2 regions of the Acholeplasma laidlawii PG-8A genome follow, and region 2 is predicted to be linked to the other one. Evidence: riboswitches for the same ligand, from Rfam matches in the RefSeq annotation. Region 2 holds a riboswitch; the other holds the start of a gene.
The links. Region 2 has a riboswitch for cyclic di-GMP ahead of ACL_RS05010 (hypothetical protein). Riboswitches for the same ligand answer to the same signal wherever they lie in the genome.

Region 1 (17,076 bases), 140 kb from region 2:
TTTTACATAATTATAGGTTGGATAGATTTCTAAGTTCTCTGTAACATAATTAGATGGTTCGGACCATCCTGTAAACAGAAAGAAGAAATCAGGATTTGGACTTACCTTAATTGGAGTAGTTGGCTCAAATGCCTTAGAACCATATTCGATGATTTGCGTATCACCAATTTGGTTATTTAATGCATCATAGAATCTAACTTCATAGTATCTATTTACCTCACTATATAGTGCATAAATAGTTCTATTTTCTCTAACATTTATTAGATCTTGATCCCATCCACTAATAACTAGTACTTGATCATTTTCCAAGTATGAAATAATCGGATTAAATCCTTCCATAAACCTTGGATCTTTTGCATCTTGTCCATATTCAATGATTTGTGTGTTGATAATGTTATCGTCTTTATCAAAGAAATTGACAGTATAGTATCTTGGTACTTCAATAAACTTAGCTTCAATATCTAAATTCTTTGTAACACCTGAATAGCTTGTTTTCCAACCATCAAAGATGTAGAAGATGTTTTGTGTTGGTGTTTTAGTAGCAACACTAGGTGCTATAGCATCCAGTCCGTATTTCACGTAATCAGTTTTTATTAATCTGTTATCACCATCAAAAAAGTTTACGGTAAATGTGATTTCTTTTTCTTCGTATTCAGGATAAATGTCTAGATTAGATTTCACATTAGAAAAATCTTCACTCCAACCAATAAATTCATATGCATATGGACCATCAATAATTTTTGAAGGTGCATTTGGTTCAGTTGCTGCCTCATTATATTTCACTATTTGTGAGGAGATGATTTTGTTAAATGCATCATAGAAGTTAACGGTAAAGGAATCATTGACTGTATCATAAATTGCATAAACATTTAAGTTTTCTTCAACATTTGTAAAGTCCTTATCCCATCGATTAAAGATGAGTAGTGTACCATTTTGTTGGTCAATTATATCTACAGCAGGCGCTAGAGCATTTGATCCTGGTGCTACCTCTTGTAGTTTAATTAAATTATTAAATTTATCATAGAATCTAACTTCATAATAAAGATATGTTTCATCAAATAATGCTTTAATGGTGCGATTTTCTTTAACTGCTAAGCCGTTATTATCCCAACCGACAAATGTATATTTAATTTGATTTGTACTAGTTTTATAACCTACTGGGAATGTGACATTTTGACCCCAACCAACTTGTATTTTGGTTGTTTCATCACCATTAATAAGTGTGACTTCATAACTAATTAAACGTGATCCCTTATTTAAGTTAATTGTCTTTTCTGCTGTAATAAAGTCTAGTGTGCTACTCCAAGATATAAAGTAATATTCATAGCCTGTAGCTTGATTTGGATGATCCTTTAGGTAAGTTGTTAAATCTGGTGCTACTGCATCTTTTCCATATAATACATATTGTGTATTTAAGATGGTTGCACCATCTGTAAAGGTAATTAAGTATTGTCCAGCTACTTCTTGGTAGTTTGCATATACTAAAGTATCTGAGGTAATATTTTTATAATTTGCACCCCAAGAGATAAACTTATAACCAATTTCTTTTGTACCTTCTTTAAATGGTATACCTTCTGGTAATATAGCTGTTTTACCATACTCGGTTTCTACAGTCTTATAAACTGTATCTTGATCAATCATAAATGTTACTTGGTAAGTTCTTGGACTTGATTTAAACACAGGATATATTTCTAGATTTCCCGTAATAACAGTAAAATCTTGATCCCAACCATCAAATGTATAAATTTCAGATACACTTGATGGTTTGGTTGGATTATTTATTGGTTGAACTGCACTATTTAAATATTCAACAACTTGTACTTTATCAATGATTTTGCCAAAGGCATCGTAAAACGATACTTCATAATATCTATCTACTCTAATGAATTTAGGTCTTACATTTAAGTTTTCTGTAATATAAGCATAATCTTCTATCCAACCATCAAACTTATAGGCATCATTGCCTGCTGGTGCTTGAGTTGGCACCTCACTTGGATGTGCAGCCATATCACCATATAGTACTTGTTGACTAGATAAAATACTACCATCACCATTAAAGAAGTTTACTGTATAACTTCTTCTAACTTCTTTGAACTGTGCAATTACATCCATACTTGTTGTAATACTTGAAATATCTTTATCCCAACCACTAAATTCATATTTGAATTCAGGTGTTTGAGCCTTAATAGGTAATACACTTGGTGGTTCTACACTAAATAAATACTCACCCATTTTTGTTTCTATATGCATACCATCAAAGTTATAGAATTTAATTTCATAATATCTTTGAACTGGTGTAAAGATTGGATGAATATCCATTGACTCAGTAATTACTACATTAAAGTTATAATCCCAACCTTCAAAGTGATACGCATAAGTATCATAAGTTTTTGTAGGTATTTTACTTGTAGGTTGAATATATTGATTATATTCACCTTTTTGACGCTCAAACAAATGACCATCACCGTCATAATAATTAATTGTATAGTATCTATCCATTTGATGATACTCTGCACGTATTTGAGTTGGTTTTAAAATTTGAGTACCATTAAAATCAAATATCCAGCGCATATATTCATAAACATATAATGCATTTTTATTCTTTAATGGAATTAACCCGTCTGGTTGTTGAACATATTGTCCATGTCTAATTTCTTCTTCATGAATTACTTTATTGTTGCCATCTATAAACTGTACTAAGTGATATGCTTCTTCCCATTTAGCATAGACTTCAATGTCTTTTTCTTCGTTAAATACTTGGATACTTTGACCCGATTTATTAGTAAGTTGAATCTCTATACCATCTTGATCATAATACCAACCTAAGAAGTTATATCCAAAGTATGTTGGTACATATAATTGATAGTGTTCATTGTCTAATACATATTGTAGATTTTCATTTGTTGTTTCATTAAGTTCTTCAAATGTTACTGTGTATAGTCTATTGTATGTACTTTCTTTAGATAGTGCTTGAATGTGTGCTCTACTATCTTGAGCAAATACTTTTAACTGTGGATAATTTTCATTGAGTTCATTTAAGTTATAATTGGTTGACCAATGATCTAAGGGGCTTACAAAATTCATTTGGTTAGAACTTGCACCAAATACATTTTGTCCAATCATGAATCTATGATCTAGTCCTTTAACATTATCACCATTAAAGGATGAACCGACCGCACCTAGTGGTTTCGTGTGTGTTGTAGTATTTCGGTATGCACCTAATAAGGTTACATCAAAGTAACTATTATGAATACTTCCTGTATGGTAGAACCCTACTAACATACCTATATGATTCTTACCATAGATAACGCCAGTGTTATAACTGTTGTATAGTGTTCCATTTAAGTATGCAGTTAAACCAGCTACATAATCACTACCTGTAACTTTACCTTTATTGTATACATTTTTGATGACACCATTATTTGTAGCTGCAATACCAGCTACATATTGGTTCCCCACAATCACTGCCTGATTATAAACATTTTCAATGACGCCATCATTGATTGCAGCAATGCCAGATACAGAATTTCTACCTGAAATATGACCTGATACACTAATATTTCTAACTTCACCGGTTGTACCTATATGACCAAATAATGCTTGATAGTCTAGTTGATTAGATACATGTACTCTAACATTGATACCTTTCCCATCTAAAATACCACTAAATGGTTTATCTTTTGTTCCTACAGGTGCAAATTTATAGTTGGACGGATGATCTACAAAGTTAAGTTCATCTATATCGCTACTTACTTCAAAATAAACACCTTTATAGGAATTACCATTGGTTGTACTATCAGCTAGTGCTAACCAGTCACTTTCATTTCTAATGAGGTAAGGATTTACCATGCTACCATCACCAACAATGAATGTATGTGTTTCAACGGATTTTAAAGAGTCTTCTCTAACGTAGTCAAAACTACTGTTAGAAAACACAGTAAATTGTGGATAGAATGATGTAGAAATTAAACTTGGTAACATTTTGTATTTATTAGGGTTTGCAAGGTTCATGTTAGTAACTGATAAAGCGTGCATACCAATCATTTGACCGTGGTATAACCCGTTTGTTCTTACATCACTAGTTTTATTACCTACTGGATATTGAGGTTTTTTGTAACCTGATAAATCGCTTTGGTTGGTGACATCTATATCATAATAAATGGATGATAAATTACCGTTTTCAATGAAACCGATAATAATACCAATGTCTTCAACACTATAGATTTCACCAAATTGGTAGACACTAGAAATTGAACCTGTGTTCATATAAGCAACAATACCTGCAGCTTGACCTTTTTTACTTAAAATCATACCAGCGTTATAAGCTTCACTTAAATTACCAGCACTAAAGTTACCAACAATACCAGCGGCATTTTGGTTTGTAGCAATAATCTGTCCACTATTAAATACTTGATAGATAATAGAACTATTAGTACCAGCAATACCAGCAGCAATACTATCTTTTGCAAGAATATGACCGCTGTTATAACTATTAGAAATTTCACCCATATTATGTCCTGTAATACCGGCAACGTTACTAAATCCAGTAACATCATTTCTATTATAGGCATCCATAATTACACCATCATTTTGACCTGTAATACCACCTGTATATGATCCATTGGATGTTATTTTTCCTTGGTTAGTTACACGTTTAATTGTACCTTGGTTAAATCCTACAATACCACCAATATCATTACCCAGTGTAGAAGTAATATGTGCATGATTATAAATATTTTCTATTGTACCTAAGTTTCTACCTGCTAAACCACCTAAATATGCATGTCCACGAATATTACCAGTAATGACCATGTTAGATACTTTAGCTGTTTCACCGATTGTGTGGAAGATACCAAGATATTCTGAATTTGTTGAAAGTTCAATAATAAATCTAGCTTGTTTACCATCAAAGATACCACCAAAGTTATATTCATTTGAACCAATTGGAGTATAACCTAGATCTTCTAAGGTTAAATCAATTTGCGTAACTTTCGGTGCTACTTCAAAATATTTACCAACGAACTCATGGCCATCTCTAACATAATCACCAATGATCATCATGTCGTAACCATCATAAATAAGATATGGATTTAACTTTGTTCCTAAACCTTCTAACTTATTATACGTAATACTTTCTAGTGAATCTTCTACAAAAACATTATATGCATGATCAATGAATATATATAGTTCTGGGAAGTAGGTTGTAAAATCTGTTCCTTGTTTGGTTTGATATAAACTTTGATCAAAGTTCATTTGTGTAATATCATCACCTAAACTATAGATAAATGTCATTTCACTTAATGTCCTAGCACTTACATGTGCGCTGTCTTCTACATTATAAATGGCATGTTTTACTAATTTATTTGAATCTAATTGTTTCATATTTTCTATTTCTGTTGAATTATAATATGCATTTGAAATAAGTCCCTTATTTTCTACTACAATACCAGCAGCATAGCTATTTGCAGATAACTGGCCACTATAGAAAATTTCATTTATTTCACCTTCATGGATTGCAGCTATACCTGCTGCATAACTATTTGCAGTAATTGAAGTGGTTGCGTATGCATGTTCCAAACTCCCTTTAAAGTGACCAAATAAGCCACCAACATAGTTTGATTTAGAGGCATGAATTACACCACTTGAAAAGACATTCGTTAGAATAGATTCGGTTTCAATATAACCAATTAACCCACCAACATAGTTACTAGATGCATAAATTGAGCCCATAAAATATGTAGCATTTGCAGTGATTGTTTGACTGTGTCCTATCATACCACCAACATAACTTAATCCTTCTACTACGCCCTTTAAGCTAATATTTAATAATTCAGTTATTTGGCTATCTCCTGCTAATAAACCAACATAATCATGACCAGTTACGACCATATCTTTAATGTAAATATTAGAAACAACACCATTTAATCTACCCGCAAGTGCTCCAACGTAATGTTTACCTTGTACTTCTCCTTCGAGTAGAAGATCTTTAATCAGTGCATCTTCTGATACAACACCAAACAACCCTTGATAATCCTTATTTGGGTTTTCTATTTTTAAGTTTATAGTTTGATTACTTCCATCAAATGTAGCCTTAAATGGATTACTATATGTACCAATTGGTTCATATAAGTTTTTAATTGGTTCAAAATCAATAATTGCATCTTGATAGACTTTATAGACTTGATCGATAGTATCTAGACCATCTTTAACTGCAATACCTAATCCACGTAAGTCATAACTGCTATATATTAAATAAGGGTTTATTGAAGTACCTTCACCATAAAGAAGTGGATGCATTACAGAGTTTCTTGAATCAGTTGTAATGTGTGATTTAGATGATGTTTCAAATACTTTTAGTTGAGGATAGAATGCATCAAATGCTTGACTTTGTCTTGATACAAAGACACCTGTTTCAAATGTTACAAATAACTGTTCAGATGTTAATTGATTTTTATACACTGCATTTGGACCGATAGTGGATGGTTTAAAGTATCCACTTGTATCATTTAAGATAGGTTCAATGGCAAAGTAGGCATTTTCTATGACACTCACACCATCTGTTCTACCATATAAACCTGAAATATAACCACTTCTTTCAGAGGTGATTGGACTTGCTTGATAGACGTTATATAAGTTACCACCTAAATAACCTGCGATACCACCTGTACCTCTTAGTGATGTACTTAAAGTAGAATGAATATTACCAACGTTATAGGCGTTTTTAATCATTCTATTTCTTACAATACCACCTGTAATACCACCTACATAGACACCAGTTGATTGTATATTTCCTGTATTAAATGTGTTTATGATGTCATGATTTGCATAACCTGATATACCACCAATATAGTTAGTACCTGTAATATGAGCTAGGTTATAACTATTTTCAATGATTCCATAGTTTCTACCTGATATACCACCAATAAAGTTAGTACCCTTAATACTACCTTCAACGCTGACATTCTTCACATAACCGTTTGATCCAATAACACCAAATAAACCTTGGTATTCAAAGTTGTTATTTAAGTTAATATTAAATTTGACACCTTGGCCATCAAATGAACCTTGGAAATTGACACTGCTATTACCAATTGGTACATAAGGTATATCTAATAAGGTTAAATCAATATAGTCTACATCACTTGCTACTTTAAAGTAAGTATTTAACAAGCTATAACGTGCCCCAATCATTTGACTTACAGATTCCATATCATAATGCGTTCTAATGATATATGGATCTTCAAAAGTTCCACTACCTTCATTAAACTTACTAATGGTTACACTATCTTTAGAATAATCTTTAATTGGTTTATATATACTCTTTGAAAAACCTTTAATTTGTGGGTAATATGCATAGAAACCTACACTATTTTCAAATGTCCATTCATTTTCAAATACTAAGGTACCACTGTATAGTTTGTGACTTACAACACCATAGACACTATCTGTATTACCTTGATTTCCTGTTGCAATAAACGGTTTTGAATATCCTGTAATATCAGGGCTAACCTCTATTTTAGATTCATTGTAGTAAAGATTATATAACTCAGAAGCGTTTGATCCTACAATGCCGCCAACATAGGATGTCCCATAGATATTTGAAGATGCATATCCATCAGAAATAATGCCCGTATTATTACCTGAAATACCACCGATATGTTCGTTTCCTCTTACACTACCAATTGCGTAACTTACACGAACTTCTCCGTGGTTTGAGCCGGTTATGCCACCAACATTATCTTTACCTACTAAATCTGCTGTTGTAAATACATTTTCTATAACACCATAGTTTACACCAGCAATAGATCCTACAAAGTTATTTCCAGTGATACTTCCAGATACACTTAAATTCTTGACGTGAGCAGTATCTCCAAGATAACCAAATAATCCTTGATAATTTGATGAAGTATTCATCTTTACAACAAAATTCGTATGCGTACCATCAAAAGACCCTTTAAATTGTGTAGCGATTGAACCAATAGGTTTATAGTTCACTTCATAAGTTAGATCGATAACCGATACATCTTCTTTAACTTTAAAGTAGATACCTTCAAAATCTATACCACTAGAAACTAAGTTAGAAAGTATTTCCATGTCATATTTATTGACAATTACATAAGGAACATCAAAACTACCTTCACCTACAAAAACATAGGATTTAACAGACTCGATAGAGTCTTTTTGAACGCGCTCACTTAGGTGAGTGCTAAATACTTTTAATTGTGGATAGAAAGCTTCAACACCATTTGTTTCAATAAATACCCATTCATTACTATCTAGTGTCATATTAGATTGTCCTTTAAGCCCGACAATCTCTGTTTTACTTAAACCTTTAATATGTTCTTGATTGAGCTTGTTGCCAATGGATTGAATTGGTACATTATATCCTGTTGGGACTACGATGGAATCAATAATAGATGCATCATAATAAATATCTGATTCAAAGGTTGTACCTTCAATACGACCAATCAAGCCACCAAGATAACCTGTATTTTTACCTAAAATGACCCCAGCACTATAACCTTGAGAAATTTGACCGTTTCGGTGTGCACCTGTGATACCACCTATATAAGTTGCTGTTGTTGTACCTTCAACCATACCTCTGTTATAAACATAAGAAACATTATTAGCGTTATATAGATAACCTACAATACCACCAACTACTTGAACACCTTTAATATGTCCAAAGTTAAACACTTTACTAATTGTACTTGTTTGACTAAAACCGATAATACCACCAATATCTCTTGAGATTGCAGTAACATTGGCCATATTATAGATATTATTTATATTGGAGTTTGTGCTTAAACCAATTAAACCACCAACATATCTTGTACCTAAAACTTCTGCATGATTAAAAATATTAGATATACTTGCACCATTGATTTCACCTGCAAGGGCACCAACATAATTTCTACCATGTACTTTACCAGTAATTTCAATATTTTTAACTTCTGCGTTTTGACCTAAATAACCAAATAAACCTAAGTAATCTGTTGTAGTTTTTAATAATTCAATTTGGATTGTCACACCATTACCATCAAATCCACCTTTAAATTGTTGATTGATGCTTGCACTGTGACCAATACGTTCAAACCCTAAACCTTCTATCGTTAAATCAAGTAGACTTACACCATCTATTACCTTAAAGTATATGCCATCTAAGTTATTAGATTTAGTGATGTCTGATAAAGCCTTCATATCCGCTTCATGACGAATGATATATGGGTTTGACTTAGAACCAGATCCATTCGCAAACCTAATTACACTTGTATATAAGAGTGCATTTGTGCGTACCACACTACTTGCATGTTCTGCAAATGATTTTAATTGAGGATAGTAATCATATAAGCCATTTGTAGGGCTTAACTTCCATAAATCATTACTTAATAAAATACCTTCTTGACTAAATACTTCTATACCTGTTAATGCTTCTTTTTCAACTTTAAAGTGATTAAATACAATTAGATTTCCAACAGCGTTATTTGGTTTAATAAAGCCATCTAAGATATCATCATAATAAATAATTGTACCATTATAATTTAAGTTTGAAATGAGTTCATTAGAACTAAATCCTACAAGTGCACCCACATGGTTTTGACCATGGATCCTACCACCATAATAACCTTCATGAATGGTGCCTTCATTAAATCCTACAAGACCACCAACACCTTGGCTACCTGTAACATTTCCAGTACTAAACATTGTGTCTAGACTACCCTTATTATAACCTACTAAACCACCAACATTTTGGTTACCTGTAACATGAACCTTCGCATAGACATTTTCTATTTGTCCATCATTTTTACCAGCAACACCACCAACGTAGTTATTACCTTTTATAGTTCCTGAAACTGATAAATTTGAAATGGATGCACCTGATGAAAGTTGACCAAATAGACCAACATAGTTTTTATCCATCATATCAAGTTCAATGATAAAGTGTGTATAGTCACCATCAAAGTGACCCTTAAATGGTACATCTTGACCAATTGGTTTATAGTTTGTTCCAACTAAATTCATTTCAAATACATTTGGTGCAACGATATAGTATTTACCAAGTGCATCATATTCATGTGATATAGAGTGTGAAAGTATTACCATATCATCTACATTTCTAATTAAATATGGACTTTCTTTTGTACCATCACCAGTAAATGGATTAGTTCTTGTTGAAATAATTGAATCATTTACAACATGTTCATTTGCATTTTCTGCAAAATATTTTAATTGAGGAAAATATGCATAATTGCCTTCAATTTCTTTAAAAGTCCATGTGTTTAAATTAAAACCTCTTGTCAGCATTTGATCATTAAACATGGTTGCTTTATCAAGACCTTGGCCACCTAATGCATCACTTGGTTTAACATACCCTGATAATGGTGTAAAGGTTCTTAACATGGTGACTTCATAGTAGTTGTTTGTGTTTGTTAAATAACTTCCACTTGCTGAGGCATAGACCCCACCAACTCTCGATTTAGACGATACATACGCTGCATTATAGTTATATCTAATATTGGAGTTATTTTGGTAGCTTGCTAGTATTTGTCCAACAATACCACCCACTAAATCTGCTCCAATAACTTCACCTCTATTATAAGTATTATAGATATGACTTTGTAATCCTGCAGCCCCGACTACACCACCTACATAGTTTCCTGTGGATGTTACTTTAGCGTGGTTATATACGCGTTGTACGGTTGCACCTGTCATGTAACCTACAACACCACCGGTGTAGTGTCTTCCTTCTATACTTGCTAGGTTATAGACGTTTTCTACAGTACCACTAACTTGGTATGCCACAACACCTGATACATAATCATTTCCTTTAACAGATCCTGTAACATATAAGTTTCTTATCACACCAACACCAAAATAACCAAACAGTGCTTGGTAATCTTTTGTAGTATCTAAGGTATTTATATGAAACTCTGCGTTATTTCCATCAAACGTTCCATAAAATCTCTTTGTTGGTGTTCCAATGGGTTCGTAATCTTCAAAGACGAATCTTGTTACACCATCTGCTACCTTAAAATAGAACCCTTCAAAGGTATTCCCGTTTTTGACTTTGTTATTAAGTTCGATAAAGTCTTCTTCATTATAGATAATAAACGGCATATCCGATGTACCCATACCATCTTTAATATCTAATGTGACTGACTCTTTAGATCTAGTTTTAGTTGTTGCTACTTCATTTTGACTAAATACTTTGAGTTGTGGGTAATACCCTAACTCATCCGTTTTTTCTTCAAAGTAAAAGTGTGTATTAGGTAAGAGTGCACTACCTTGAATCATTTGGCTCGTATTTTTTGCGTGTAATGCTGTTTCTAAACTTGATGGTTTGATTAACCCTTCTGGTTGATAATAATTAGCGATTACGATAACATCGTAATATAAATTGGTAAGTCCTAAGTAGCTACCACCTGAGGCTACTCCATATACACCACCAACAGATCCTTTACCCGCTACTTTACCTCTACTATAAACATGTCTTAAATAACTATTATTTGTATATGCTGCATAAATACCACCAGTAATACCACCGACATAAGTACCACCAATAATCTCACCTATATTATAGGCGTAATCTAATATACCATTATAGTAGGTTTGACCGGTAATACCACCGACATAGTTTTCAGTACCTGTGATGTTTGCTGTATTATATACATTTTGTACTCGGCTTCCTGTATGATACCCTACAATACCTGATACATAATTTCTACCAGTTACACTTCCAGATACCGATAAGTTTTCTATCACACCTGTTGTGTGATAACCAAATAAACCTTGGTAATCACTATCTGGTCGATTAATATCCAATATAAAGTTTGCACCATTTCCATCAAATGAACCTAAAAATGGTTTAGTTGGTGATCCAATTGGAATAAAGTTTCCTAAATCAAATTCAGTTAAACCTGCATCGACTTTAAAATGATAATTTAAATAAGTATTTCCTTTAGACACTGCCAGTGATAAATCATGCATGTCTTGTTCTGTCTTTATTAAAAACGGGGTTGTCTTTGTACCGAATCCATAAGATACATCCATTTTTACTGAATCTATGGAATCGAGTTTAATTTCCACATTTGGATTGGTTGTAAATATTTTTAGTTGTGGATAATATGCATAATCCCCTGATTTTGCTTTTAACTCCCAAATCGCTGCGTTATACCCTAGAGTAACGAGTTCACTAAACAGTAAGAAGTCTGAGGTTTTACCTTGTGCAATATTTGTTGTGCCTGGTTTGTTATAACCTAAACCTGGGTCAAAATCTGTAAGGATGGATGTATCGTAATAGTTATTGGTGTCTGTTAAATAACTTCCACTTGCTGAGGCATAGACCCCACCAACTCTCGATTTAGACGATACATACGCTGCATTATAGTTATATCTAATATTGGAGTTATTTTGGTAGCTTGCTAGTATTTGTCCAACAATACCACCCACTAAATCTGCTCCAATAACTTCACCTCTATTATAAGTATTATAGATATGACTTTGTAATCCTGCAGCCCCGACTACACCACCTACATAGTTTCCTGTGGATGTTACTTTAGCGTGGTTATATACGCGTTGTACGGTTGCACCTGTCATGTAACCTACAACACCACCGGTGTAGTGTCTTCCTTCTATACTTGCTAGGTTATAGACGTTTTCTACAGTACCACTAACTTGGTATGCCACAACACCTGATACATAATCATTTCCTTTAACAGATCCTGTAACATATAAGTTTCTTATCACACCAACACCAAAATAACCAAACAGTGCTTGGTAATCTTTTGTAGTATCTAAGGTATTTATATGAAACTCTGCGTTATTTCCATCAAACGTTCCATAAAATCTCTTTGTTGGTGTTCCAATGGGTTCGTAATCTTCAAAGACGAATCTTGTTACACCATCTGCTACCTTAAAATAGAACCCTTCAAAGGTATTCCCGTTTTTGACTTTGTTATTAAGTTCGATAAAGTCTTCTTCATTATAGATAATAAACGGAAAACTTTGTGTCCCTATTCCGTCAGTAATATCCACCTTAACAGATTGAATTGAGCTGTTTTTCTTATAAGCTAGCGTGTCGTTAGGATGATTAATAAAATATTTTAATTGAGGATAGAATCCAAATCCCTCAGTCCTAGGTTCAAAATGCCAATAGTCTCCATGAAGTGATTTAGAATCCATATCATAAAGTTGTTGACTATTTTTTGCATGTGCTGTGGTTTCTAGGCTAGATGGTTTAACATACCCTTCCGGTTGATAATAATTAGCGATTACGATAACATCGTAATAAGCGTTTGTGAGACCAAGGTAACTACCACCTGAGGCTACTCCATATACACCACCAACAGATCCTTTACCCGCTACTTTACCCCTACTATAAACATGTCTTAAATAACTATTATTTGTATATGCTGCATAAATACCACCCGTTATACCACCAACATACGTACCACCTATGATTTCACCTGTATTATAGGCGTAATCTAATATACCATTATAGTAGGTTTGACCCGTAATGCCACCGACATAATTTAGTGCACCATTTATAAACGCTTCATTGTAAACATTTAGTATTCTACTATTTGTATGGAATCCAGCAATACCAGCAACATATGATTTACCAAAAACTCTACCACTTACAGATAAGTTTTCAATCACACCACCATTTACATAGCCAAAAAGACCTTGATAATCACTTTCAGGTCTATTAATGTTTAATATAAACTTGACACCGAAACCATCAAACGTTCCAGCAAACGGTTTAGTCGGTGATCCTATTGGAATAAAATTGCCTAATCCAATTTCATTGACCGTTGACGATACTACAATAACTTTACCAGCAAATGTATTCCCTGCTAAGACAGCCTGAGATAAAGCATTCATATCTTCAGCATTACTGATGATATAAGGATTTGTCTCGGTTCCATCTTGGCCTTCTGCCATAAAAATAGACGCACCATATGGCGTTCTATAACTAATAGTAATTTTTTCTTCATTGACTTCAGGTGACTGATTTGGTTGATTTAAAAGAATTATTAATGACGTTAAACATAAGATAACTAAGCAAATTGCTATATTTTTTTTAACTCTTATACTTTTCAAATATAGTACCTCTTCATCCTAATAATTAAAAAAAACCATGTATGCTACACATGGTTATAAATAGTTAAAAAAATTTATCTTCATTATGCAGCTGGCTACCATTTTCAAGGCCCTATAGTTTTGCGCCCTATATTTTCATATAGTTTGCCAAATATTAATTTGGATGTATGAGTTAATTATAACAAAGCTATCAATCTTAAACAAGTAAAACTATAATTTGACGACCTTATTAACCATTGTTTATTATTTTTCCGATGATAATTAGCTATTCAGCTTATTTTTACTACAATTCACCACACTTATTTGCAATATCTAGGAAACTACTGTTAATAATATTGATAAAATTATTAGAGAAAATTTTTTTTGTTTTGATTAATTTCATAAATTATTTTACCCCTTTTCCTTATTTCCACTATTTACTTGGTTTTGCCTATCTAATACCCATATAAGTATACCATTTCCCTATTTGGGAATTCATAAATTGTAGTTATTGGATTAATGCTTTATTTATGAATTGCAAACCATATCTCTTGGGTATTATCTGCACCATAAGCTTCAATAACAGGAAGATCTGCTAACTTGTATTCAGAATTAGGTAACCAAATACTATAAAAATCTTGATATGTTTTTTTTACATGTACCTTTTTCTCAACATTAAATACAACCCATGTTGATTTAGGAAAATCTATAGCTTTAAAATTATCTACTTGCGGATCATCCTCTTTGGTAACTCCCACAATATATTTCATTTCTCTTGACTTACCCCATTGTCCATTAGCAGCAATACCAAGGATACCACACGGTTTTAAATTAGTTATCATACCCATTAGTGTTTCCATTGTTCCATCTTTTTTAACCGTTTTCCACATCTTTGGTACTTCTTCAAATGCGTTTTCTGTTAAAATATCAAACTCTTTTCCATAAACTTTAAATCCACTTAATTCTTCAATTCGGTAGTTCATTTGTTCTTCTCCTATAATTTTTATTTGGAATGATAGTTTAGGAGTTAAATTAAGTTGTACTATATTTTTTCTTACCTCTGATGGCAAACATCCATGAAATGTTTTAAAGGCTCTAGTAAATGCATCTTGTGAACTATATCCATACTTAATAGCAAAATCGATAATTTTTTCATTAGATTCTAAAAGTTCAATACCTGCTTTTGATAGTCTTCTTTCTCTAATATAGACGCCTAGAGTCTTTCCAGAAATATATGAGAAAACTTTTTGAAAATTCTCAAATGAACACATCATAATTTCAGATAATTGCTGACTCGAAATACTTCCATCTAAATTTTTTTCAATATATTCAATTGATGCATTTAACTGTTTAATCCAATCCACTTCTATCATCTCCACCTATATTATATTAATCTGGCAATTTTATTACTCGCCTTTTTATGACTTTTTTAGTCGAATCCAACTAATTAAAGTATACTTTTATCTTCAAAAATAATAACCATAAAATATAAGAAAGAATGATGAGTTTTTTAGAGTTTGATTTTTAATTTGAGTGGTAAGAAAACAATAGGAAATAAGCAGTTCGTTGGTATGAATCTCGTTTTATTGATTTTTTCATATTTACTTTTGCATATCTATTACCCATGCAAGTATACCATTTTCCTATTTGAGACGTCATACACTCATGTTATTGAACTTATGAAGTATTCATTTGTATTATTGAGAAAGTATTCTTGACACTACCAAAAATTATTGTCGTACGATCAAATTAAATTGAATTAATACCATTTTCTTGTACTTTATGTTCTTTGTAGTTATTATATCATTTGTTGATTCATTGATGCTATATTCAGATGCATCAGAAGATACTTCTCACAATAAAAAAACTCTATTATCAAATAAAGTTTCATTGTTAAATAGTAAAAAGATACTCCCTAATTATGTTAAAAGGATTAAGAACTTCAAGAGTAATCACTCTATTGATGAATTTAAAAATATCATTGATAAAGTTAAAATTATTGATGCATTAACTTTTGAAATAAAACTCTCTTTGGTTAATCTTGAGTCAATTAATTATTTCGTTACTCATTCGACCATATCAATTAAGATAGGCAATCTAATGAAAGAAATTAAATATTATATTGTTCTCTAATTTTTTAGATATGGTTCAATCACTTATCACGGACTTTTATTCAAGTGCTTCAATCACTTATCACGAGCATAGAATTTTTAATAAACAAATATTGTTTAGGACTATTGGCGCCAATTTAAAATGTCATCGATAGCCCTTTTTTAATAAAAAATGCCCTAAAAGGGCATAATTTGGTATTATTTGGTAGTTTTTTGCTACCAATTAAAGATTTCTTTGGAGGCCCCGATCGGATTTGAACCGACGCGTCAAGGTTTTGCAGACCCATGCCTTACCGCTTGGCTACGGGGCCAAACACGCTATTATATTATACGTTTTGAAAACGTAAATGTCAATGATAAAAACAACCTACAAATGGGAGAGACTAGTTTCACACATTTAGTAGGTTGTTCTTCTTTTATATTTGAGTTTCTAAATTTGAAGCTATATGTTGTAAAACAAAATCTGTTGTTAGATTATGTTTTTTAACATAGCGATTATTTGGATGAATTCTACAAGCATGTGAACATGATCCTAAATATTTTTCTTCAGATGCTTCACTTGCAAGTATTTGTTTATTACACTCTGGATTTCCACAGTTAATATATCGTTCACATGGTTCGTTTGTAAAGTAATCTCTACCAACTACGACATGCTCGTGTTTATTGATATCCACTGCAATACGTTCATCAAATACATACATTTTACCATCCCAAAGTTTGCCTTCAGTATCTTTACTTGTACCATAGTTGTGGATACCACCATGCAATTGACCTGCCACATTAAAACCTTCTTTAATTAACCAGCCGCTAAACTTCTCACATCTTACACCACCGGTGCAGTATGTTAGAATTTCCTTGTCTTTAAATTGATCTTTGTTTTCTC
Region 2 (17,076 bases):
TAGTGTATAATAGACATATTAAATGATAGATTAAGGAAACAAAATATATGACATATGATGTAATCATTATTGGTGGTGGACCAGCAGGATTAATGGCCGCAAACCAATTAGAAAAAGCAAAAATAAACTACGTCTTACTAGAAAAAAATGAACAAGTGGGTAAAAAGGTTTTATTAACTGGTGGTAAGCGTTGTAATGTAACCAATAATTTAAATATTAGAGATTTTATCGATACCCTAACAATCCAAAATAAAAAGTTTATTTATCCAGCATTAAAACAATTCGGGCCACTAGAAATTTTAGCTTTTTTTAAAGAAAATGGCTTGGAATTAATTCTAGAAAATAACTTTAAGTATTTTCCAGAAACAGGAAAGAGTTCAGATGTTTTAGAAGTATTAACACATACCATTCATAAAGATCATATTAAGTTTGGTCAATCAGTTAAAAAAATAGAAAAGTTAGAAGACTACTATGAGATCACTACAAACCATACTGTATTTCATGGGAAGTTTGTCATAGTTGCTACTGGATCAAATAGTTATCCACAAGTAGGTAGCAGTGGTGATGGACTTAAATTTGCTGAACATTTAGGGATACCTTATAAAGCATTTACACCAGCTGAAACATCTATCTACTCTAAACAAGTTGTAGAGGATTTTAAACTCTTACGTGGCACATCAATTACCCAAGTGCGTGTCGCGATTAAGAACACTAAAATAGCCTATGTAGGTGATCTGTTATTTACCCATGTGGGTTTAAGTGGACCAGTTATTATGCATCTTTCTGAGTTTATTTATGAAGATATTGTGGAGATTGGAAAATCTACTATAACCTTTGGGTTCATCAATAAAACTGAAGAAGAATTATATAACATCTTAATAGAAAACAAAAATAAGCTATTACATAAAGTGTTAGAAGACTATACAAGTAAAAGAATTGTTGAAGTTGTATTAGCACTAAAAAATATTATCTCTATTAAAATTGCAGAAATGAAGAAGAAGGATTTAATGTATATTAGTAACTCATTTACTAAGTATGAGTTTGTTATTGACAGTGTAGAAGATAAACTAAGAGCTTATGTGAATAAAGGCGGTATTGATCTTAAAGTACTAGATCCAAAGTCTATGGAAGTTAAAACGCATCCAAATCTATACTTCATAGGTGAAACAACAGACTTACATGGGCCCATTGGTGGATATAACATTACAATTGCGCTCTCGACAGGATATCTTTCTTCACATGATATTATTTCTAAAATAAAATAAGGATAAACTAGTTCATAAAGAACTAGGCTAGACCTAAACACCCACATTAAATTATCAAAAACAACATGTGTATTTTATAACGGGTGGTCAATAGTTACACTTGTTATTTATGCATAAAAATGTTAAAATTGACTAAATATAGATATATATTTAAAGTATCATAAATCATCAAAGGAAGTGACAGCATTGTTTAAACTAAAATCACCCTATAAACCAAGTGGAGACCAACCAGAAGCTATAGATAAATTAATATCTAATTTTGAATCTGGAACAAAAGAACAAATTCTTTTGGGTGCTACAGGTACAGGTAAAACATTTACGATTGCTAATATTATTGAAAAGATGGGGAAGAAAACCTTAGTACTTGCTCATAATAAAACATTAGCAGGTCAACTTTATGGTGAGTTAAAATCACTATTTCCTGAAAACAGAGTAGAATACTTTATTTCATATTATGATTACTTTCAACCAGAAGCTTATGTAGTATCTAGTGATACTTATATTGAAAAAGACTCATCCATTAACGATGAAATCGATGAATTACGCCACTCTGCAGTGGCATCTTTACTAACTAGAGAAGACGTCATTGTTGTAGCATCCGTTTCTTGTATCTACGGTATTGGGGATCCTGATGACTATAAAAAAGCTACTATCTTTTTAAGAGTAGGCGAAGAATATGGTCGTAATAATTTATTAAATAAACTGATTGAATTAACCTATGAACGAAATGATATTGACTTTAAGCGAGGTAGCTTTAGAGTTAGAGGAGATGCCATTGAAATCATACTAGCTAATGAAGCTAGCCAAGGTATTCGAGTATCATTCTTTGGTGATGAAATCGATGATATTATTCTATTTGATCCTTTAACAGGTGTGTCAAAAGAACGCACGACGTTTGTAACGATATTCCCTGCAACACTCTTTATGGCGAATAAAGATAAAATGAAGGAAAGTATTCGTCGTATTAAAAATGAATTAGCTGATCAAATACATTTCTTCCAAGGTAATAACCAACTACTAGAAGCTCAACGTATTGAAATGCGTACCAAATACGATATTGAAATGCTTGAAGAAATTGGATTCACATCCGGTATTGAAAACTACTCAAGACATATTGCATTACGTGAAGCAGGTGAAACGCCTGCTACACTCATAGATTTTTTCGGGGATGACTACTTAATGGTCATTGATGAATCGCACGTTACAATCCCTCAGGTAAGAGGTATGTACTTTGGTGATAGAAGTCGTAAAGAAAACCTAGTGAACTTTGGGTTTAGATTACCTTCGGCACTTGATAATAGACCGCTTCAATTTGATGAGTTCCAAGCACGTCAAGATAAAGTGATTTACCTATCTGCAACACCAGGGCCATATGAGTTAGAAAGAAATCTACCGATTGTAGAACAAATTATTAGACCTACCTACTTACTTGACCCTGAAATAACAATTAAACCTACTGTTGGTCAAATTGATGATTTATACTTTGAAATCAAAAAGAGAATTGAAAAAAATCAGCGCGTACTTGTTACAACCTTAACGATTAAGATGAGTGAAGACTTAACAAGACACTTTAAAGAGTTGGGCTTAAAAGTAGCTTATCTACATAGTGAAGTAAAATCGTTAGAAAGAACGACTATCTTAAGAGCACTAAGACTTGGTAAATATGATGTCTTAATTGGTATTAACCTCTTAAGAGAAGGTCTAGACTTACCTGAGGTAGGTTTAGTTGCTATATTAGATGCTGATAAGCAAGGGTTTTTACGTAGTGAACGTTCCTTAATTCAAACCATTGGTAGAGCTGCTAGAAACATTGATGGGACAGTCATTATGTATGCAGATACTATTTCAGAATCGATGCAAAAAGCAATTGATGAAACGAATCGTCGTCGTAGTATTCAAACAAAATATAATGAGACGCACCATGTTACACCAACTCAAGTAGTCAAAGACATTCGTGATGATATATCTATTAAAGGTGTTATCACAGATAAAGATCTAGATAACCTCAAACTAGATAAGAAACAAAAAGAAAAAGAACTTAAACGCCTAGATACCTTAATGCGTCAAGCAGCTAAAGATCTAGACTTTGAAAAAGCAATGGAAATAAGAGATTTAATATTTGAATTAAAGGCGGATGAATAAAATGAAGAAAATAATAGCACTTATTATAGTACTAACATCTGTATTTCTATTGGTTGCTTGTGGTAACCAAGATATGGGATGGGGAAATTACACCTATAACTACGCATACATAGAAATTAGTGATGGACTCTATGTAGAAGTTGAAATCGAACGATGGAAAGATTATGAAGATGGTATGATAGAAATCTATACAAAAGATCAAAACAATCTACTAACACATAGTCATAATGTCATCATGTCAAAAGAGCGTATTACATATTTAAATATTCAAACACCATAAAATAAAAAGGACAAAAAACATGAAAGCAATCAACTGGGATTTAAACGATTTATATAAAGGTTTTGATGAAACCTTCAAAAATGATTTAACTAAGTTAGACAACTTAGTTCAAGCGATGGCAGCACATTTAACAAGTGAAGTAAAAGATGATGTTAAATATATTGAAGAAGCACTTAAATTTGATGAAAAGATCACTGTATTAGGTTGTACGATTGGAAGTTTTGCTTCCCTTACATCATCTACGGATGTATCTAATAATGAAGCACTAGGCTATTTATCTAAATTAAGCCAAATTTACAGAGGTTTAACAAAACCAAGTGTTGTCTTTAGTAGATATTTAACAACTGTCAATTTAGATGAACTAGCAACGAAGTCTGAACTTATTAATAAATACTTATATAACCTGAAGAAAGACCAAGACGGCGCTAAACATTTATTAAGTGAAGCAGAAGAATCACTATATGCAAAACTAAGTGAACTAAGTTCTCGTTCTTGGAGTCAAATTCAAACACTTGCAACTTCTAATATGATGATTGAAATTAACGGTGAAGAAAAAACCTTTTCAGACGTTAGAAATATGGCTTATGACAGTGATCAAAAATTACGTAAACTTGCCTATGAAAAAGAATTAGAGGCTTACGAAAAAGTAGATGACTATGTAGCACTTGCATTAACAAACATCAAACGTGAAGTAAATACCATGAATGAATTAAGAGGTTATGAATCTGCTTTAGAAAAGACCCTTGATCAATCCAACATGAAAAAAGAAACACTGGATGCAATGATATCTGCAATGAAGGACTTTAGACCTCGATTTGCAAACTACTTAAAAGCAAAATCAAAATACCTAGGACATAAAGGTAGCCTACCTTGGTATGATATGTTTGCTCCTGTCGGCAACTTAAATAAAACATATACCTATGATGAGGCTAAATCATTAGTGTTTAATGCATTTACATCATTCTCACCAAAACTTGGTAACTTTGCACAAAAAACATTTGATAAAAACTGGATTGACGTATACCCTAAAAAGGGTAAACGTGGTGGTGCATTTTGTTCAAATCAACCACAAATTGGTCAATCAAGAATATTATTAAACTTTACTGGTGCACTAGATAATGTATCTACACTTGCTCATGAATTAGGACATGCTTATCACGGTGAAATTATTTCTGATAACGCACCACTTCATTGGAGTTACTCTATGCCTTTAGCAGAAACTGCATCAATTTTCTGTGAAGCTATTATGAATGATTTCCTACTTTCAGGTGTGAAAGATGATAGTGAAAAATTATCTATTTTAGAAATGGGCTTACAAGGAGATACACAAGTTATTATTGATATTCTTTCTCGTTTCCTATTTGAATCAAAAGTATTTGAAAGTGCAAACCGCCCAATTTCTAAACATGAAATGAAAACTTGGATGTTAGAAGCTCAAAAAGAAGCATATCAAGATGGCTTAGATCATCAAAACCTACATCCATACATGTGGTTAGTTAAAGGACACTATTATAGTGCAGGTTTAAACTTCTATAACTTCCCTTATGCATTTGGCCTTTTATTCGGAAAAGGCTTATATGCTCAGTACTTAAAAGATAAAGAAGCATTCATTAAAAACTATGATAAATTATTAAAATTAACAACAATGGCAGATGCAGAAGATGTAGCAGCATCTATGGGTATTGATATTACAGAGAAATCATTCTGGGTAGATTCACTAAAAATGATTGAACAAAATATTGACCAAGTAATTGATTTGTTTAAAAAATTAAGCTAATGTGCTATAATAAATTAACTATATAGAGCAATTTAAAAGGGAGATTTTTATATGGATTTAGAAAATAAAGAAAATCAGGAGTCTGGGCTAAGTTTAATGGATATTATATCTATTATTAAATTAAACTGGATCATGATTACATTTTTCACATTATTATTGGGTGTACTTACATTCGCTTATGTAAGTCGTTTTGTAGAAGATAGGTATAAATCAACTTCTGAAATACTGGTTCAAGTACCAGTATCAAGTGAAAGAGTTGATTCTAATACTTTAATCAATTCACAAAGATTACTTGATACCGCAGCAGAATTTGCAAGAAGTCCTCATATAGTAAGAAAACTAAGAACTGAGGAATATCGTAGTTTAATCACAAATGTAGAACATCAAAGTCTACTTGATTCGATGTCAGACCGTGACATTATTAGTAATATTTCGGTTGCTTCATCAAGTACATCTTTTATTATCAAATTTAGTTATAGCCACTCTAATGCTGATTTTACACAAGTGATTACGTCAGTATTAACTACAATTTTAATAGAAAATGACATTTTAATGTTTGAAGACTCATTTATAGAGTTATCACCAGCAAGTGATCCGGTTGATGATTCACCAAATAGAATATTATATATTATCGTAGGTTTAATGGGTGGTGCAATTATTGGTATCGGCTTAGCATTTATAAAACACCTATTTAATAACTCTTATATGACCAAAGAGCAACTTGAACAAGGTACTGGTATTCAAGTCATTGGTGTTATTCCTGAGTTTTTTATTAAAGAGGGGAAGAAAAAATGAGAAGACGTAAATTATTTCAAAAAGAGCGTATTGCTGAATATGATCACTTAGTAACGTATGAATCACCTATGTCTTATACTGCAGAAGCTTTCCAAAAGGCATTAGTGAATTTAGAGTATATCAACGTTGATGGTAATTTTAAGGTCGTCCAATTTACTTCAACGCTAGCTGGTGCTGGTAAAACCACATTTATTTCTAACGTTGCCCATTTAATTGGTAAAAAAGGAAAAAAAGTTGTTATTGTAGATTTAGATTTAAGAAAACCTAAGATTAATAGAATTTTTAGATCACCTAATGAAAATGGTGTAACAGACTACTTAACTGGTAAAATCGACTACAAGACATTAATAAACTATTCTGAGAAGTTTAGTGTTCACTATATTGTTGCTGGTGAACGTACAACTGCAGTTGTAAACGTCTTAGAAGCACAAAAATTAAAGGATTTAATTGCTAGATTAAGAACGGAATTTGATTACGTTTTACTTGATTCACCTCCAACTATGGCAGTTTCTGATGCCTTATATATTTCAAGATTAGCAGATGGTGTATTATTTATAGTTGCTCAAAACGAGACGAAACGTACAGTAATTAATGAAGCAATCCAAACTCTAAAACAAAACAAAGTGAATATCATCGGGATAGCATTTACACAAGTAGATGTTAAAAATAGTGATTTATTATCTTATACATATGGCTATGGTTATGGATATAATTCATCACTACAAGATGATCTTGATAAGGAAAAATCATAAGCATATGATGGACATACATACACACATTTTACCTGGTGTAGATGATGGTGTACAAACATATGAAGAAGCACTTGCAGTATTAAAACATCAACTACAAAGTGGTGTTAATAAGGTTATTATTACACCACATGTACATAATAGTAGCCAAAAAGTTTCGTCAAAAGAATATGTTAAACTATTTGCTGATTTGAAAAAACGTGTTGAAGTAGATTTACCAGAAATGACGCTTTACTTAGGATATGAAGTTAAATTTAATCAAGAAAAATCAAAAGAGTATCATAACTTTGTTTTTCAAGGTTTCAAAGAAAAATATCTATTAATAGAATTTTCTGTTCAAAATAAAGAACCAATTCACGATATTGTTTACAACTTAGTGGCAAAAGGATTTACGCCAATTATAGCGCACATTGAGCGCTACTTATATCTAGATATGTTTGATGTAGAACGTATAAGATCACTAGGGGCAATCACTCAAGTTAATAGTGGAGCAATATTAGGTTTAGATGGAAAACAATTTAAAAAACAAGCTCAAAAATACTTCAAAAAGGGTTTAGTTGATATCGTCGCTAGTGATTGTCATAATCTAGATTGTAGAAAACCCAATTTGATGGAAGCCTTAAAAAAAGTTCCGAAAGATTTTAAAATGAAAGTATTAGAGGTATAAAAATGTCAAAATTTATAATTTTAACAGACTCTACAACAGATTTACCTGAACATATCGCACAAGAACTAAAATTACATGTAATGCCGCTAAAATTTAATTTAGATGGTAAAGAGTACATGAACTACTTAGATAATAGAGAACTTGACCCTACAGAGTTTTTTGAAAAACTTAAAAATGGAGCAAAACCAACAACTTCCCAGGTAAACCCTGAAGAGTATGTTGAAAAATTAACACCCATCTTAAAGTCGGGACAAGATGTTTTAATTCTAGCATTCTCATCCGCATTATCAGGTACATTTAATAGCGCAAGAATTGCTGCAGAAGAACTAAGAGAAACATTTAAAGATAGAAAAATTATGCTACTTGATACTAAAGCAGCTTCACTAGGTGAAGGATTAATTGTCTATTTAACTGCAAAAGAGTCGATGGATAAAAAACTAACCATTGAAGAAACTTATGAATTCGCAAGTAAGTTAGCACCTACGGTTGCTCATTGGTTTACAGTAGATGATATATCTCATTTAGTACGAGGTGGGCGTGTTTCAAAAGTTGCAGGTTTTATTGCAACGGTTGCAAACATTAAACCTATCCTACACGTTTCAGATGAAGGGAAACTCATCTCACGTCATAAAGCCATTGGACGTAAACGTGCAGTTAAAGGCTTATTTGAGGAAATGCAAAAAACTGCTAAACCAGGTAAACAAACAGTATTCATCTCTCATGCAAATGCACTTGAAGATGCAAATAAGTTAGCTGAAATGATAAAAGAACACTTTGATGTTGAGTTTCTTTTAATTAATACATTAGGACCAGTTATTGGTGCTCATGCAGGACATGGTACACTTGCACTGTTCTTTATAGGTCAAAATAGATGAGGACAGATAGAGATTATACGATTGCACTCTTAATTGATGCAGATAATATCTCACCAATTTATTTAGATATTATTATAAATGAAGCTAACAAACATGGAAAAATCACCAATGCCCGAGTTTATGGGGATTGGAGTCAAGAAAGATTAAAAACATGGCGTAGTAAGGCTGAAAAATTCAGCCTTACCTTCGTCCAACAATATGCAAACCTATCAAACAAAGGTAATGCTACAGACTTTACGTTAGTTATTGATGCTATGGATCTTCTCTATTCTAATAAGGTGAATGCATTTTGTATCGTCTCAAGTGATTCTGACTTTACGAAATTAATTATTAGATTAAAAGAAGATAATATGTATCTAATTGGTATGGGTGAGTCAAAAACTCCAGAAGTATTAGTTAATTCTTATGAGCGTTTTTACTACATCGACCAAATTCTAGAAGCGTTAGAACCTAAAAAAGAACGTAAAGACAAAAATGGCAATTCTTTAATCCCTAAGAAGGAAACAATTATTAAAGAAGTTAAAAAAATTATTGAAGATAACTTAGAAGACGATGGTTGGGCGTACTGGAGTATAGTCGCTGACCAACTAAGAAAGAAAAGCCCTGGTTTTGACCCTGTAAACTATGGTTCTAAACTAAAAGCTTTAAACTTCTTTAAAACATTTAAAGACTTCGAAGTTAAGAATGAAGATAAGGTAGCATATATTCGAATTAAACATTCGTAAATTAAACCATCTAAAATCATAATTTTAGATGGTTTTTAATTGGGTGTATCAAGATTTTTCAAAAATCATGTATAATGAATATAAAATTAGTATTTATTTTTAACTGGTGGGAGAATAAATTGACGAAATCAACTAAAAACTTCATGTTAAGATTATTTATCATTTTAGGCTTTTTACTTGTTGTATATAGCCTGTTTTATATTTTCATCTTAGACACAACCCTTAAAAATGAAGCTAATCGAATCTCTTTTGAAACACACCAAATAGAATATGACATACTTAGCACAAGAATCGATGTGTTAACAGAAAGTTATAGTGCAGGTACGCTTACATGGCCTACAAAAGATTATGATCCATCCACTTTAATTGTAAGTGAACTATCCAATTATGAAATTAATCGATTATCTGATATCTTTAGTGATGAAACATCAAATCTAACCTATCTAATCTTAAAGCATCCTACACTTAATCAAGTAACATACAAACCATTTAGTGAAGTGCTAGCAATGGTGGGTTTAAGTTTTGGTGACACAGGTTTTGTATTAAATTCTAACGGTATTGTTAAATACCATTCGAATGATGCAGTAAATAACACAAACCTATTTGGCTCAAACTATTTTCCGACATCAGTTTATAGCAACTTAGATACCAAGTTAAGCCAAAACGAGTTTGGATTTTTAAATTATACGCTTGATTCTAAAACATATGTATTATCTTATTCTAAAATAGATAGTGATTATATTTACTTAAGTGTTGATGATCAATATGACTATTTAGTACTTTTTGTACCAGTTATTTGGAGTTATCTAGCACTAGGACTACTAATCCTTGCAAGTTTTGTAGTATTTAGTTTGATGGTTGTCAAAAGACGTTTTGATGATGATATTGTGTTTGAAAAGATTACTAAAACACTAAGATCTGATCTTATCATGATAGAAGCTGGTGGTTTAGGTCAAATACGTAAGATGAATAAATTATTTCTAAATCTAATAAAACATCATGAAATTAAGTTATTAACTGATCTAACCAGTGAAAAGTTAGATATGCCAACCATATTGAAAACAAATAAACCATTTTATATGGATTGTGATAAGTTGGACCCTAAAATAAGAGTTAGATTTTTAGTTAATAAGTATGCAAGAAACTATCAACTCATAGGAGAAATTATTGATAGTACTTCAAATGTATTAGATAAATATAAAGATTTAGCTTTAACACATCCAGATAGCGGACTAAAAAATAAATTAGCACTAGAAGAGATGATAGAAACGCTTAATAGAAAAGATCGCTTTAGTTTGATTGTCATAGGTATTAAGTCTTTTGATGAAATTTCTAAATCCATTGGACGTCAAAAGTCACAAGAAGTAAATAAAGTATTAATTGAATTATTTCAGTCTAAGATGTATCCAAATATGTATTTATTCCATATCGAAAAACATGAGTTTGTCATACTTCAACAAAAAGATGTTAATTATGATGTAACCGTTGGTTGGGCAAAACAAATGATGGAGTTAGTTGATACAAAGATTTTATTACCCGATTTACCAGTAAAGTTAGAACTATTAATTGGTATAGTACATAATAAAGGTACCATCACTAACGCATCAACTAAAGAAATACTAGATGCTGTTGATGTAACTTATGAACGTGCAATCGTATCTACTACAAATAACTTAATGATATATACAGAACGCTATCTGGATTTAAGAAATAGAGCAAACCAATTAGAAATAGATATTAGAAAAGGTATAGAAAACGATGAGTTTCAAATGTATATGCAACCACAATATGACTTGCATGAAAAACGTGTAGTTGGTTTTGAATTACTGCTTCGTTGGCATAATCCAAAATATATAAAAGAATCTCCTGCAACCTATATTAGACAAGCAGAAAAATCTAATTTAATCATCGACTTAGGGCGAGTGATTAATGATAAGGTCTTTAGAATAGCGAAGTCTTTAGAAGGTATGGATATTGATGTTTCATTTAATATTTCACCAAGACAATTACTTCAACCTGGTTTTATTAATGAACTGATTGCTTTAAAAGATAAGTACCAAGTAGATCCAGGTCGGATTGCAATTGAGCTTACTGAAACACTACTTATTTTACAAATGGATGTTATTGTAGAAAAATTTAATGCACTAAAAGAACTTAATTTTAAAATCCAACTTGATGACTTTGGTACGGGCTACTCTTCATTAAACTACCTTAAACGTCTACCGATTGATAACATAAAAATTGATAAATTATTTGTTGATGAAATTGAAACATCTAGTAAAGCAAGACAAATTTTAAAAACAATGATTGCTTTAGGTAAGAATCTTAAAATGGGTGTTATTATTGAAGGGGTAGAAACTGATAAACAAGTAGAACAAATCAGGAAAGAATCAACTGCTATTATTCAAGGTTTTTATGTTTCACAAGCACTTCCTGAAAAAGAAGCATTTGAGTTTATAAAAAAGAAGGTGAATTTATGACCGATATACTTTTGATGTTCGGTATAGTAGTTGTTATTATAGGCCTTATTATAGGTTTATTCTTTTTACTTAAAATTGAGATTAGAAAATATAAAGATGAAAAACTTCTATTATCTGAAGAGGTTGTTTCAATAGATGTATTTAATCAATTGATTAACCGTGCTATTAAGCGTCGTAAGAAAAAAGATGATCCTTTTACCTTAATGCTAGTTGATTTAGATGAGTTTCAAGAAATTGTAGATACTTTTAATAAAGAAGAAGAGACATTTATCGTTTCTTATATTTCAAAACACATTAATAGTGCACTACCCGAAGAATCAGTTATTGCTAGAGGTGAAAAACCTGACCGTTTCTATTTATATATACCTGCTTCATTTGATCACTCTAATATATATAATTTAGCAAAAAGTATTAAGATAGAAGCAGAAAAGAAAATTCAAATTCTTGACAAAGTTACAATAAAGAAAACTGTGTCTATGTCGATAGCTACTTATCCGCTTCATGGTGAAAATCTAGATTTATTATACCAATCACTTGAGATTGCTCTTTATATGGTCAAAAGAAGTGGTGGTAATGACATTAAGTATTATTCAGAGGAGTTAAGTCAAACTAAAGAAAGTTTAGACTTATTTCACGAACTTAAAAATGCTAAAAATAATAAAGAGTTCATTTATTATTATCAACCTATCATCAACTTAAAAGATATGAATAAAGTTTATGGACTAGAAGCATTACTTCGATGGAATCATCCTAAAAAAGGGATATTAGCACCTTCTAAGTTCCTGCATCTTGCAGAGCAAACAGGAGAACTTGATGATATTGGTAATATTGCAGTTGAACAAGCACTTGAACTCTTAGTAGATTTAAGTCAACAAAGACTTAATGATGTTGTAATTAATATTAACGTTTCACCTAGACAAATTTTAAATGAGATGACATTTACAATTTTTCAACGACTAGTTGAAAAGTATCGTCAAGATGCATCAAACATTGCAATAGAAATTCCTGACTTTACACTTTACAAGAATAATCAAGTATTTAGAAGAAATCTAATAAAGATTAAAACTCTGGGATTTAAACTGGCTATAGATATATCTACAACTGACTATGATGTCATGGATTTGGTTGAAAGATTCCAAATTGACATGATTAAATTCAACAAAGATTTCTTCAAACTAGAACAAAATTATAATTTTAGAAAGTATTTAGATATGATTATTGAGTTTGTAAAGAAAAAGTCTTTAATGCTTGTTGCAGAAGGTATTGAAGATCAAGCCATGGTAGAGATGTTAACTCTAAAAGGTGTAGACTATGGTCAAGGGTATCATTTAACTAAACCAATGAATGTTGTTGATACTACCCAATTTTTAAAAGCTAGAAAAGAATTAGAAAAATAAATATAATGATGTAAAGTTATTGACAAGCAATAAATTACTTGATAGAATATGAGCGTATCATAAAAAAGGCAAAATTAGGGTAACTTAATGACGCAAAACTACAGGGTCCAAATTAGGATAGCCAGTTGCTATATAGCAATTGGTTTTTATTGCTTTATAAGACGTTTTAAGTACAATTTGTTGACAAATTTAATCTATATGCTAAAATAAGCATGTGTAAAGTTTTTGGCAAAATTAGGGTAACCTAATGACGCAAAACTATAGGGCCTATATATTAGGCAGCCAGTTGCACTTATCTAGGGTAAGCAATTGGTTTTTGTTTTAATAAAACGAGGATGCGTATATGAGGACAACTAAATTTTGGGGGATCAATAGCACTATTAGAAGATCAACCAGAACATCTAAATTCATATTCCTGCTCATACCGTTATTTGGATTTCTATCCTTAACATTAGGTGTTGTATCGTTTTATGGGCAAAATACCGGAGACTACTCAGTTAGGATTGATGACTTTAGTGGACACTCAATTAGAATCTCTGAAACAGAAGATTTTAAAGATACAAGAACTGTGTTAAGGTATCCAGGTACTGCGTTTGTCAATCAAGCATCTTATTCGGGTATTATGGCATTTCACTATCAAGAAGCGCTAAATACAAATGGATATTATCTAAAAAATGTTTTAGATAAAGATAGAGAAGTTGTAGCATTTACATTTTATGTTAAAAACATGAATCAAACAGCTACAATAAACCGTATTAACTACAAAATAGTGTTTGAAGAATTAAATAATCATATTGAAGAACACTTAAGAATTATGGTCGTAGTTGATGATGTAAGAGATGTCTATGAATTCCAACCATTTAGAATAGATGACGTTTCATCCTTAAGGTTTAGAAGTAATTCGGTTGCAGTGGATTCAAATATATTTGAACTCAAAGCAGGCGATGTTTCAAAGGTTACAGTATTTATTTGGATTGATGGATATTTGGAAGAATATTTAACATCAAAAATAGGTAAATATACTGAAGAAGAGTTACTTGGAGGATCATTAAAGTTAAATATGATCTTAAGTGTAACAGGTGAATAAAATGCATAAGAAATTTTATTTACTCATTATATCGTTTATGTGTGTAACAATTACACTATCTACTACAGTATATGCATGGTTTTCAATATCTAAGACAAATATGATTGAGGCTATTGAAATAGGTATTTCATTAGACGATAACATTCAACTGTCACTAGATGGTATTACTTATCATAAAACTATAGATAATAAGATGTTATCGGATGTTATTGGTAAAAACCCAGTATTATCATCAATTACTTCACAAGATGGTAAAAACTTCTTCAAAGGTCCTTATGAATTAACTAAAAGGGCAACTAAGAATGATGATTATATATCCTTTGATCTATATTTTAGATTAACAAGTGATAATCCAAATGTAAGAGCACACCAAAAATTCATATACCTATCAAATAAAATTGATCCTGTATATGATGAAGCATCTACTCTAAAAGGTACATATGTTACATCTAAAGGTAATAGATGGACCAACCCAATCGCATTTCATGATGGTATGGGTATCATACCTGCAGGTACAAATCGTTTGTATTATGCTAAAAATGCTGTTAGAATTTCAAGTGATAGTCCAAACCCTGATATATCATTCATATATGATGTATCTGAAGATAGATACCGAGGATTTGGAAAAGTATTTGGAGCATATGATTATTTCATGAAGCGCTTAGGTATTGAATTACAAATACCACCAGCACCAACGAATGAAATCTATGAATTATCAAAATTTTCACCACTGCAAGATGATATAGCACTAGATAAAACAAGCTTACTTGCAGAGTTACAACTCATATCAGAAGATAATGGAACTTACATTTATCAAGGTATGACAACAATTAATATTTGGCTAGAAGGATGGGATGCAGATGCATTTGATCCGATACTAGATGATAAACTACTTATTAGTTTAAATATAAGATCAGCCAGATATGTTGAAGCATCATAAAAATATAAGGTTATAAATGGTTAAAAGCCAAGTAACAAAAATAAATAATAAAAAATTCCCTAAATAAGGAGAGGAAAAAAATGAAATCATTAACAAATAAATTAGTTATGTCGGTACTAGCATTAGTACTAACAGGCGTGGCTTTATCCGTAGGGGTATTAGCATGGTTCACAATTAATAATAGAGCGACTATTGAAGCTTTCACAGGTACAGTTCAAACCGGAGAAGGTTTCTATGTTTCACTTGATGGAACTACTTGGAAAAACACTTTAACAACTACTGAAATGCAAACAGCTGCAGGTGCTGTAACATTTGTTCCATTAACATCACAAGATGGTATAGCTTTATATGATCTAGGATCTAGTACAGCTGCAACTGCTGGATTCATTGAATTTGACTTATTGTTTGCAGGTTCTGCAAACCTAAATAATATCATTATAGATTCATTAACACTTAGTGGTACACAAACTTCTTGGATTCCAGGTATATATGTACCAGGTACTAGACAAACAGGTGCTCCAGATGCAAATACACCAATCCTTGATTATGTGTCAAATGCAGCAAGAGTAAGTTTCCAAGATATGATTACTACTACAACATCAACAATTTTTGAGCAAAGTGTTGGTACTGACACAAATAGTCTAGGTTTTGGAACTTATGCTACAAATGAAGCTATCTTATTCTATAACGCTATCATGGATACTGATCTTGTTGAAAACGACTTTGATACAGCTGCTGCTGCATTAGCTCTTAAACCAACAGAACAAGCTGGTAATGGACTTACTGTAGTTGTTGCTGCACTAAATCCGAACGGAACTGTAATTTCAGGATATACTTATGATACATCATCATTAACTGCAATTGGTGGTTCAAGTGCAAAAGTTGGAGCTATTACAGTTAGAGTTTGGGTTGAAGGTTGGGATCAAGAAGCATTTAACGCGATTCTTTCTGGTGTTTTAACAGTTAACTTTAATTTTACTGCAACAGCTTAATATTATTGATTATATTGAAGAAAACCTTGAAATCAATTAAGGTTTTCTTCATAAATTAAATTAAAAGTGGTATGATATAATCATAAAATTAAAACGAGGTATATCACATGTCAAGTAAACAACGAGTCTTTAAGTATTTAGGGATTGTGGGTAATGTTGTATTTTATCTATTACTCTTAATGTTATTACTCTTTTCAATATCCAACCTAACAGTTAGAACCGAAAAAGATTTACCGAATATTTTTGGTAAAGGCTTCGTTTCTATTCTATCTGGATCGATGGAAGGTGAAGAGAAAGACAACTTTGATACAGGCTCCCTAGTATTTATAGATATTCTAAGTGATAGTCAAAAACAAAACTTAGAAGTTGGTCAAATCATTGTATTTTATGATAACGTTCAACGTATACATATCATCCATAGAATCAAAACTATTACAGGAGACACAGTAGTAACTCAAGGTGATGTCAATGCACGTATGTACGGCTCATTTGATGGTACAAACTTTGATCCTAATATGCAATTAGAAGCATCTAGTCTAGATGATGTTATAGGAAGATATACAGGACATTGGTCTGGTGTTGGTAGTGCAATTCAAGAAATACGTACGCCAAACGGATTAGTATTCTATGTCATCTTACCACTGTTTATTCTATTTACATTTGAAGCTGTTATCTTAATTAGATATATATTAAGACGCAACAAAGAAAAGTTAGAATTAAAATATGCTCTTGAAAAAGAAGCACTTCGTTTAGAATTAGAAAAAGAATTATTAGAAAAACACAGCAACAAAAAATAAACTATTAACATAAAATAAGAAGGTCAATTATGAGTGAGTTTGCAACTTGGTACATAGAATTCATCCAAACTGTTTTTGAGTATGTAGCATCATTCTTTGCAACCATAT

Region 1: another riboswitch for cyclic di-GMP. It lies ahead of ACL_RS05535 (InlB B-repeat-containing protein); the one in region 2 lies ahead of ACL_RS05010 (hypothetical protein).

Annotation. Positions count from the first base shown of each region.
Region 1 covers NC_010163.1:1,169,027-1,186,102, forward strand. The annotation lists gene ACL_RS05535 (InlB B-repeat-containing protein) at 1-14,103, opposite strand, end outside; cyclic di-GMP riboswitch class I at 14,187-14,262, opposite strand; gene ACL_RS05540 (AraC family transcriptional regulator) at 14,607-15,455, opposite strand; tRNA gene ACL_RS05550 (tRNA-Cys) at 16,430-16,504, opposite strand; gene trhO (oxygen-dependent tRNA uridine(34) hydroxylase TrhO) at 16,610-17,076, opposite strand, start outside.
Region 2 covers NC_010163.1:1,033,261-1,050,336, reverse strand. The annotation lists gene ACL_RS05065 (BaiN/RdsA family NAD(P)/FAD-dependent oxidoreductase) at 48-1,265, shown strand; gene uvrB (excinuclease ABC subunit UvrB) at 1,443-3,407, shown strand; gene ACL_RS05055 (LptM family lipoprotein) at 3,409-3,687, shown strand; gene ACL_RS05050 (M3 family oligoendopeptidase) at 3,707-5,464, shown strand; gene ACL_RS05045 (YveK family protein) at 5,516-6,259, shown strand; gene ACL_RS05040 (CpsD/CapB family tyrosine-protein kinase) at 6,256-7,011, shown strand; gene ACL_RS05035 (tyrosine-protein phosphatase) at 7,016-7,675, shown strand; gene ACL_RS05030 (DegV family protein) at 7,678-8,550, shown strand; gene ACL_RS05025 (NYN domain-containing protein) at 8,547-9,275, shown strand; gene ACL_RS05020 (EAL domain-containing protein) at 9,350-11,755, shown strand; gene ACL_RS05015 (bifunctional diguanylate cyclase/phosphodiesterase) at 11,752-13,152, shown strand; cyclic di-GMP riboswitch class I at 13,210-13,285, shown strand; cyclic di-GMP riboswitch class I at 13,370-13,446, shown strand; gene ACL_RS05010 (hypothetical protein) at 13,496-14,239, shown strand; gene ACL_RS05005 (hypothetical protein) at 14,241-15,179, shown strand; gene ACL_RS05000 (hypothetical protein) at 15,260-16,171, shown strand; gene ACL_RS04995 (S24/S26 family peptidase) at 16,279-16,968, shown strand; gene ACL_RS04990 (hypothetical protein) at 16,998-17,076, shown strand, end outside.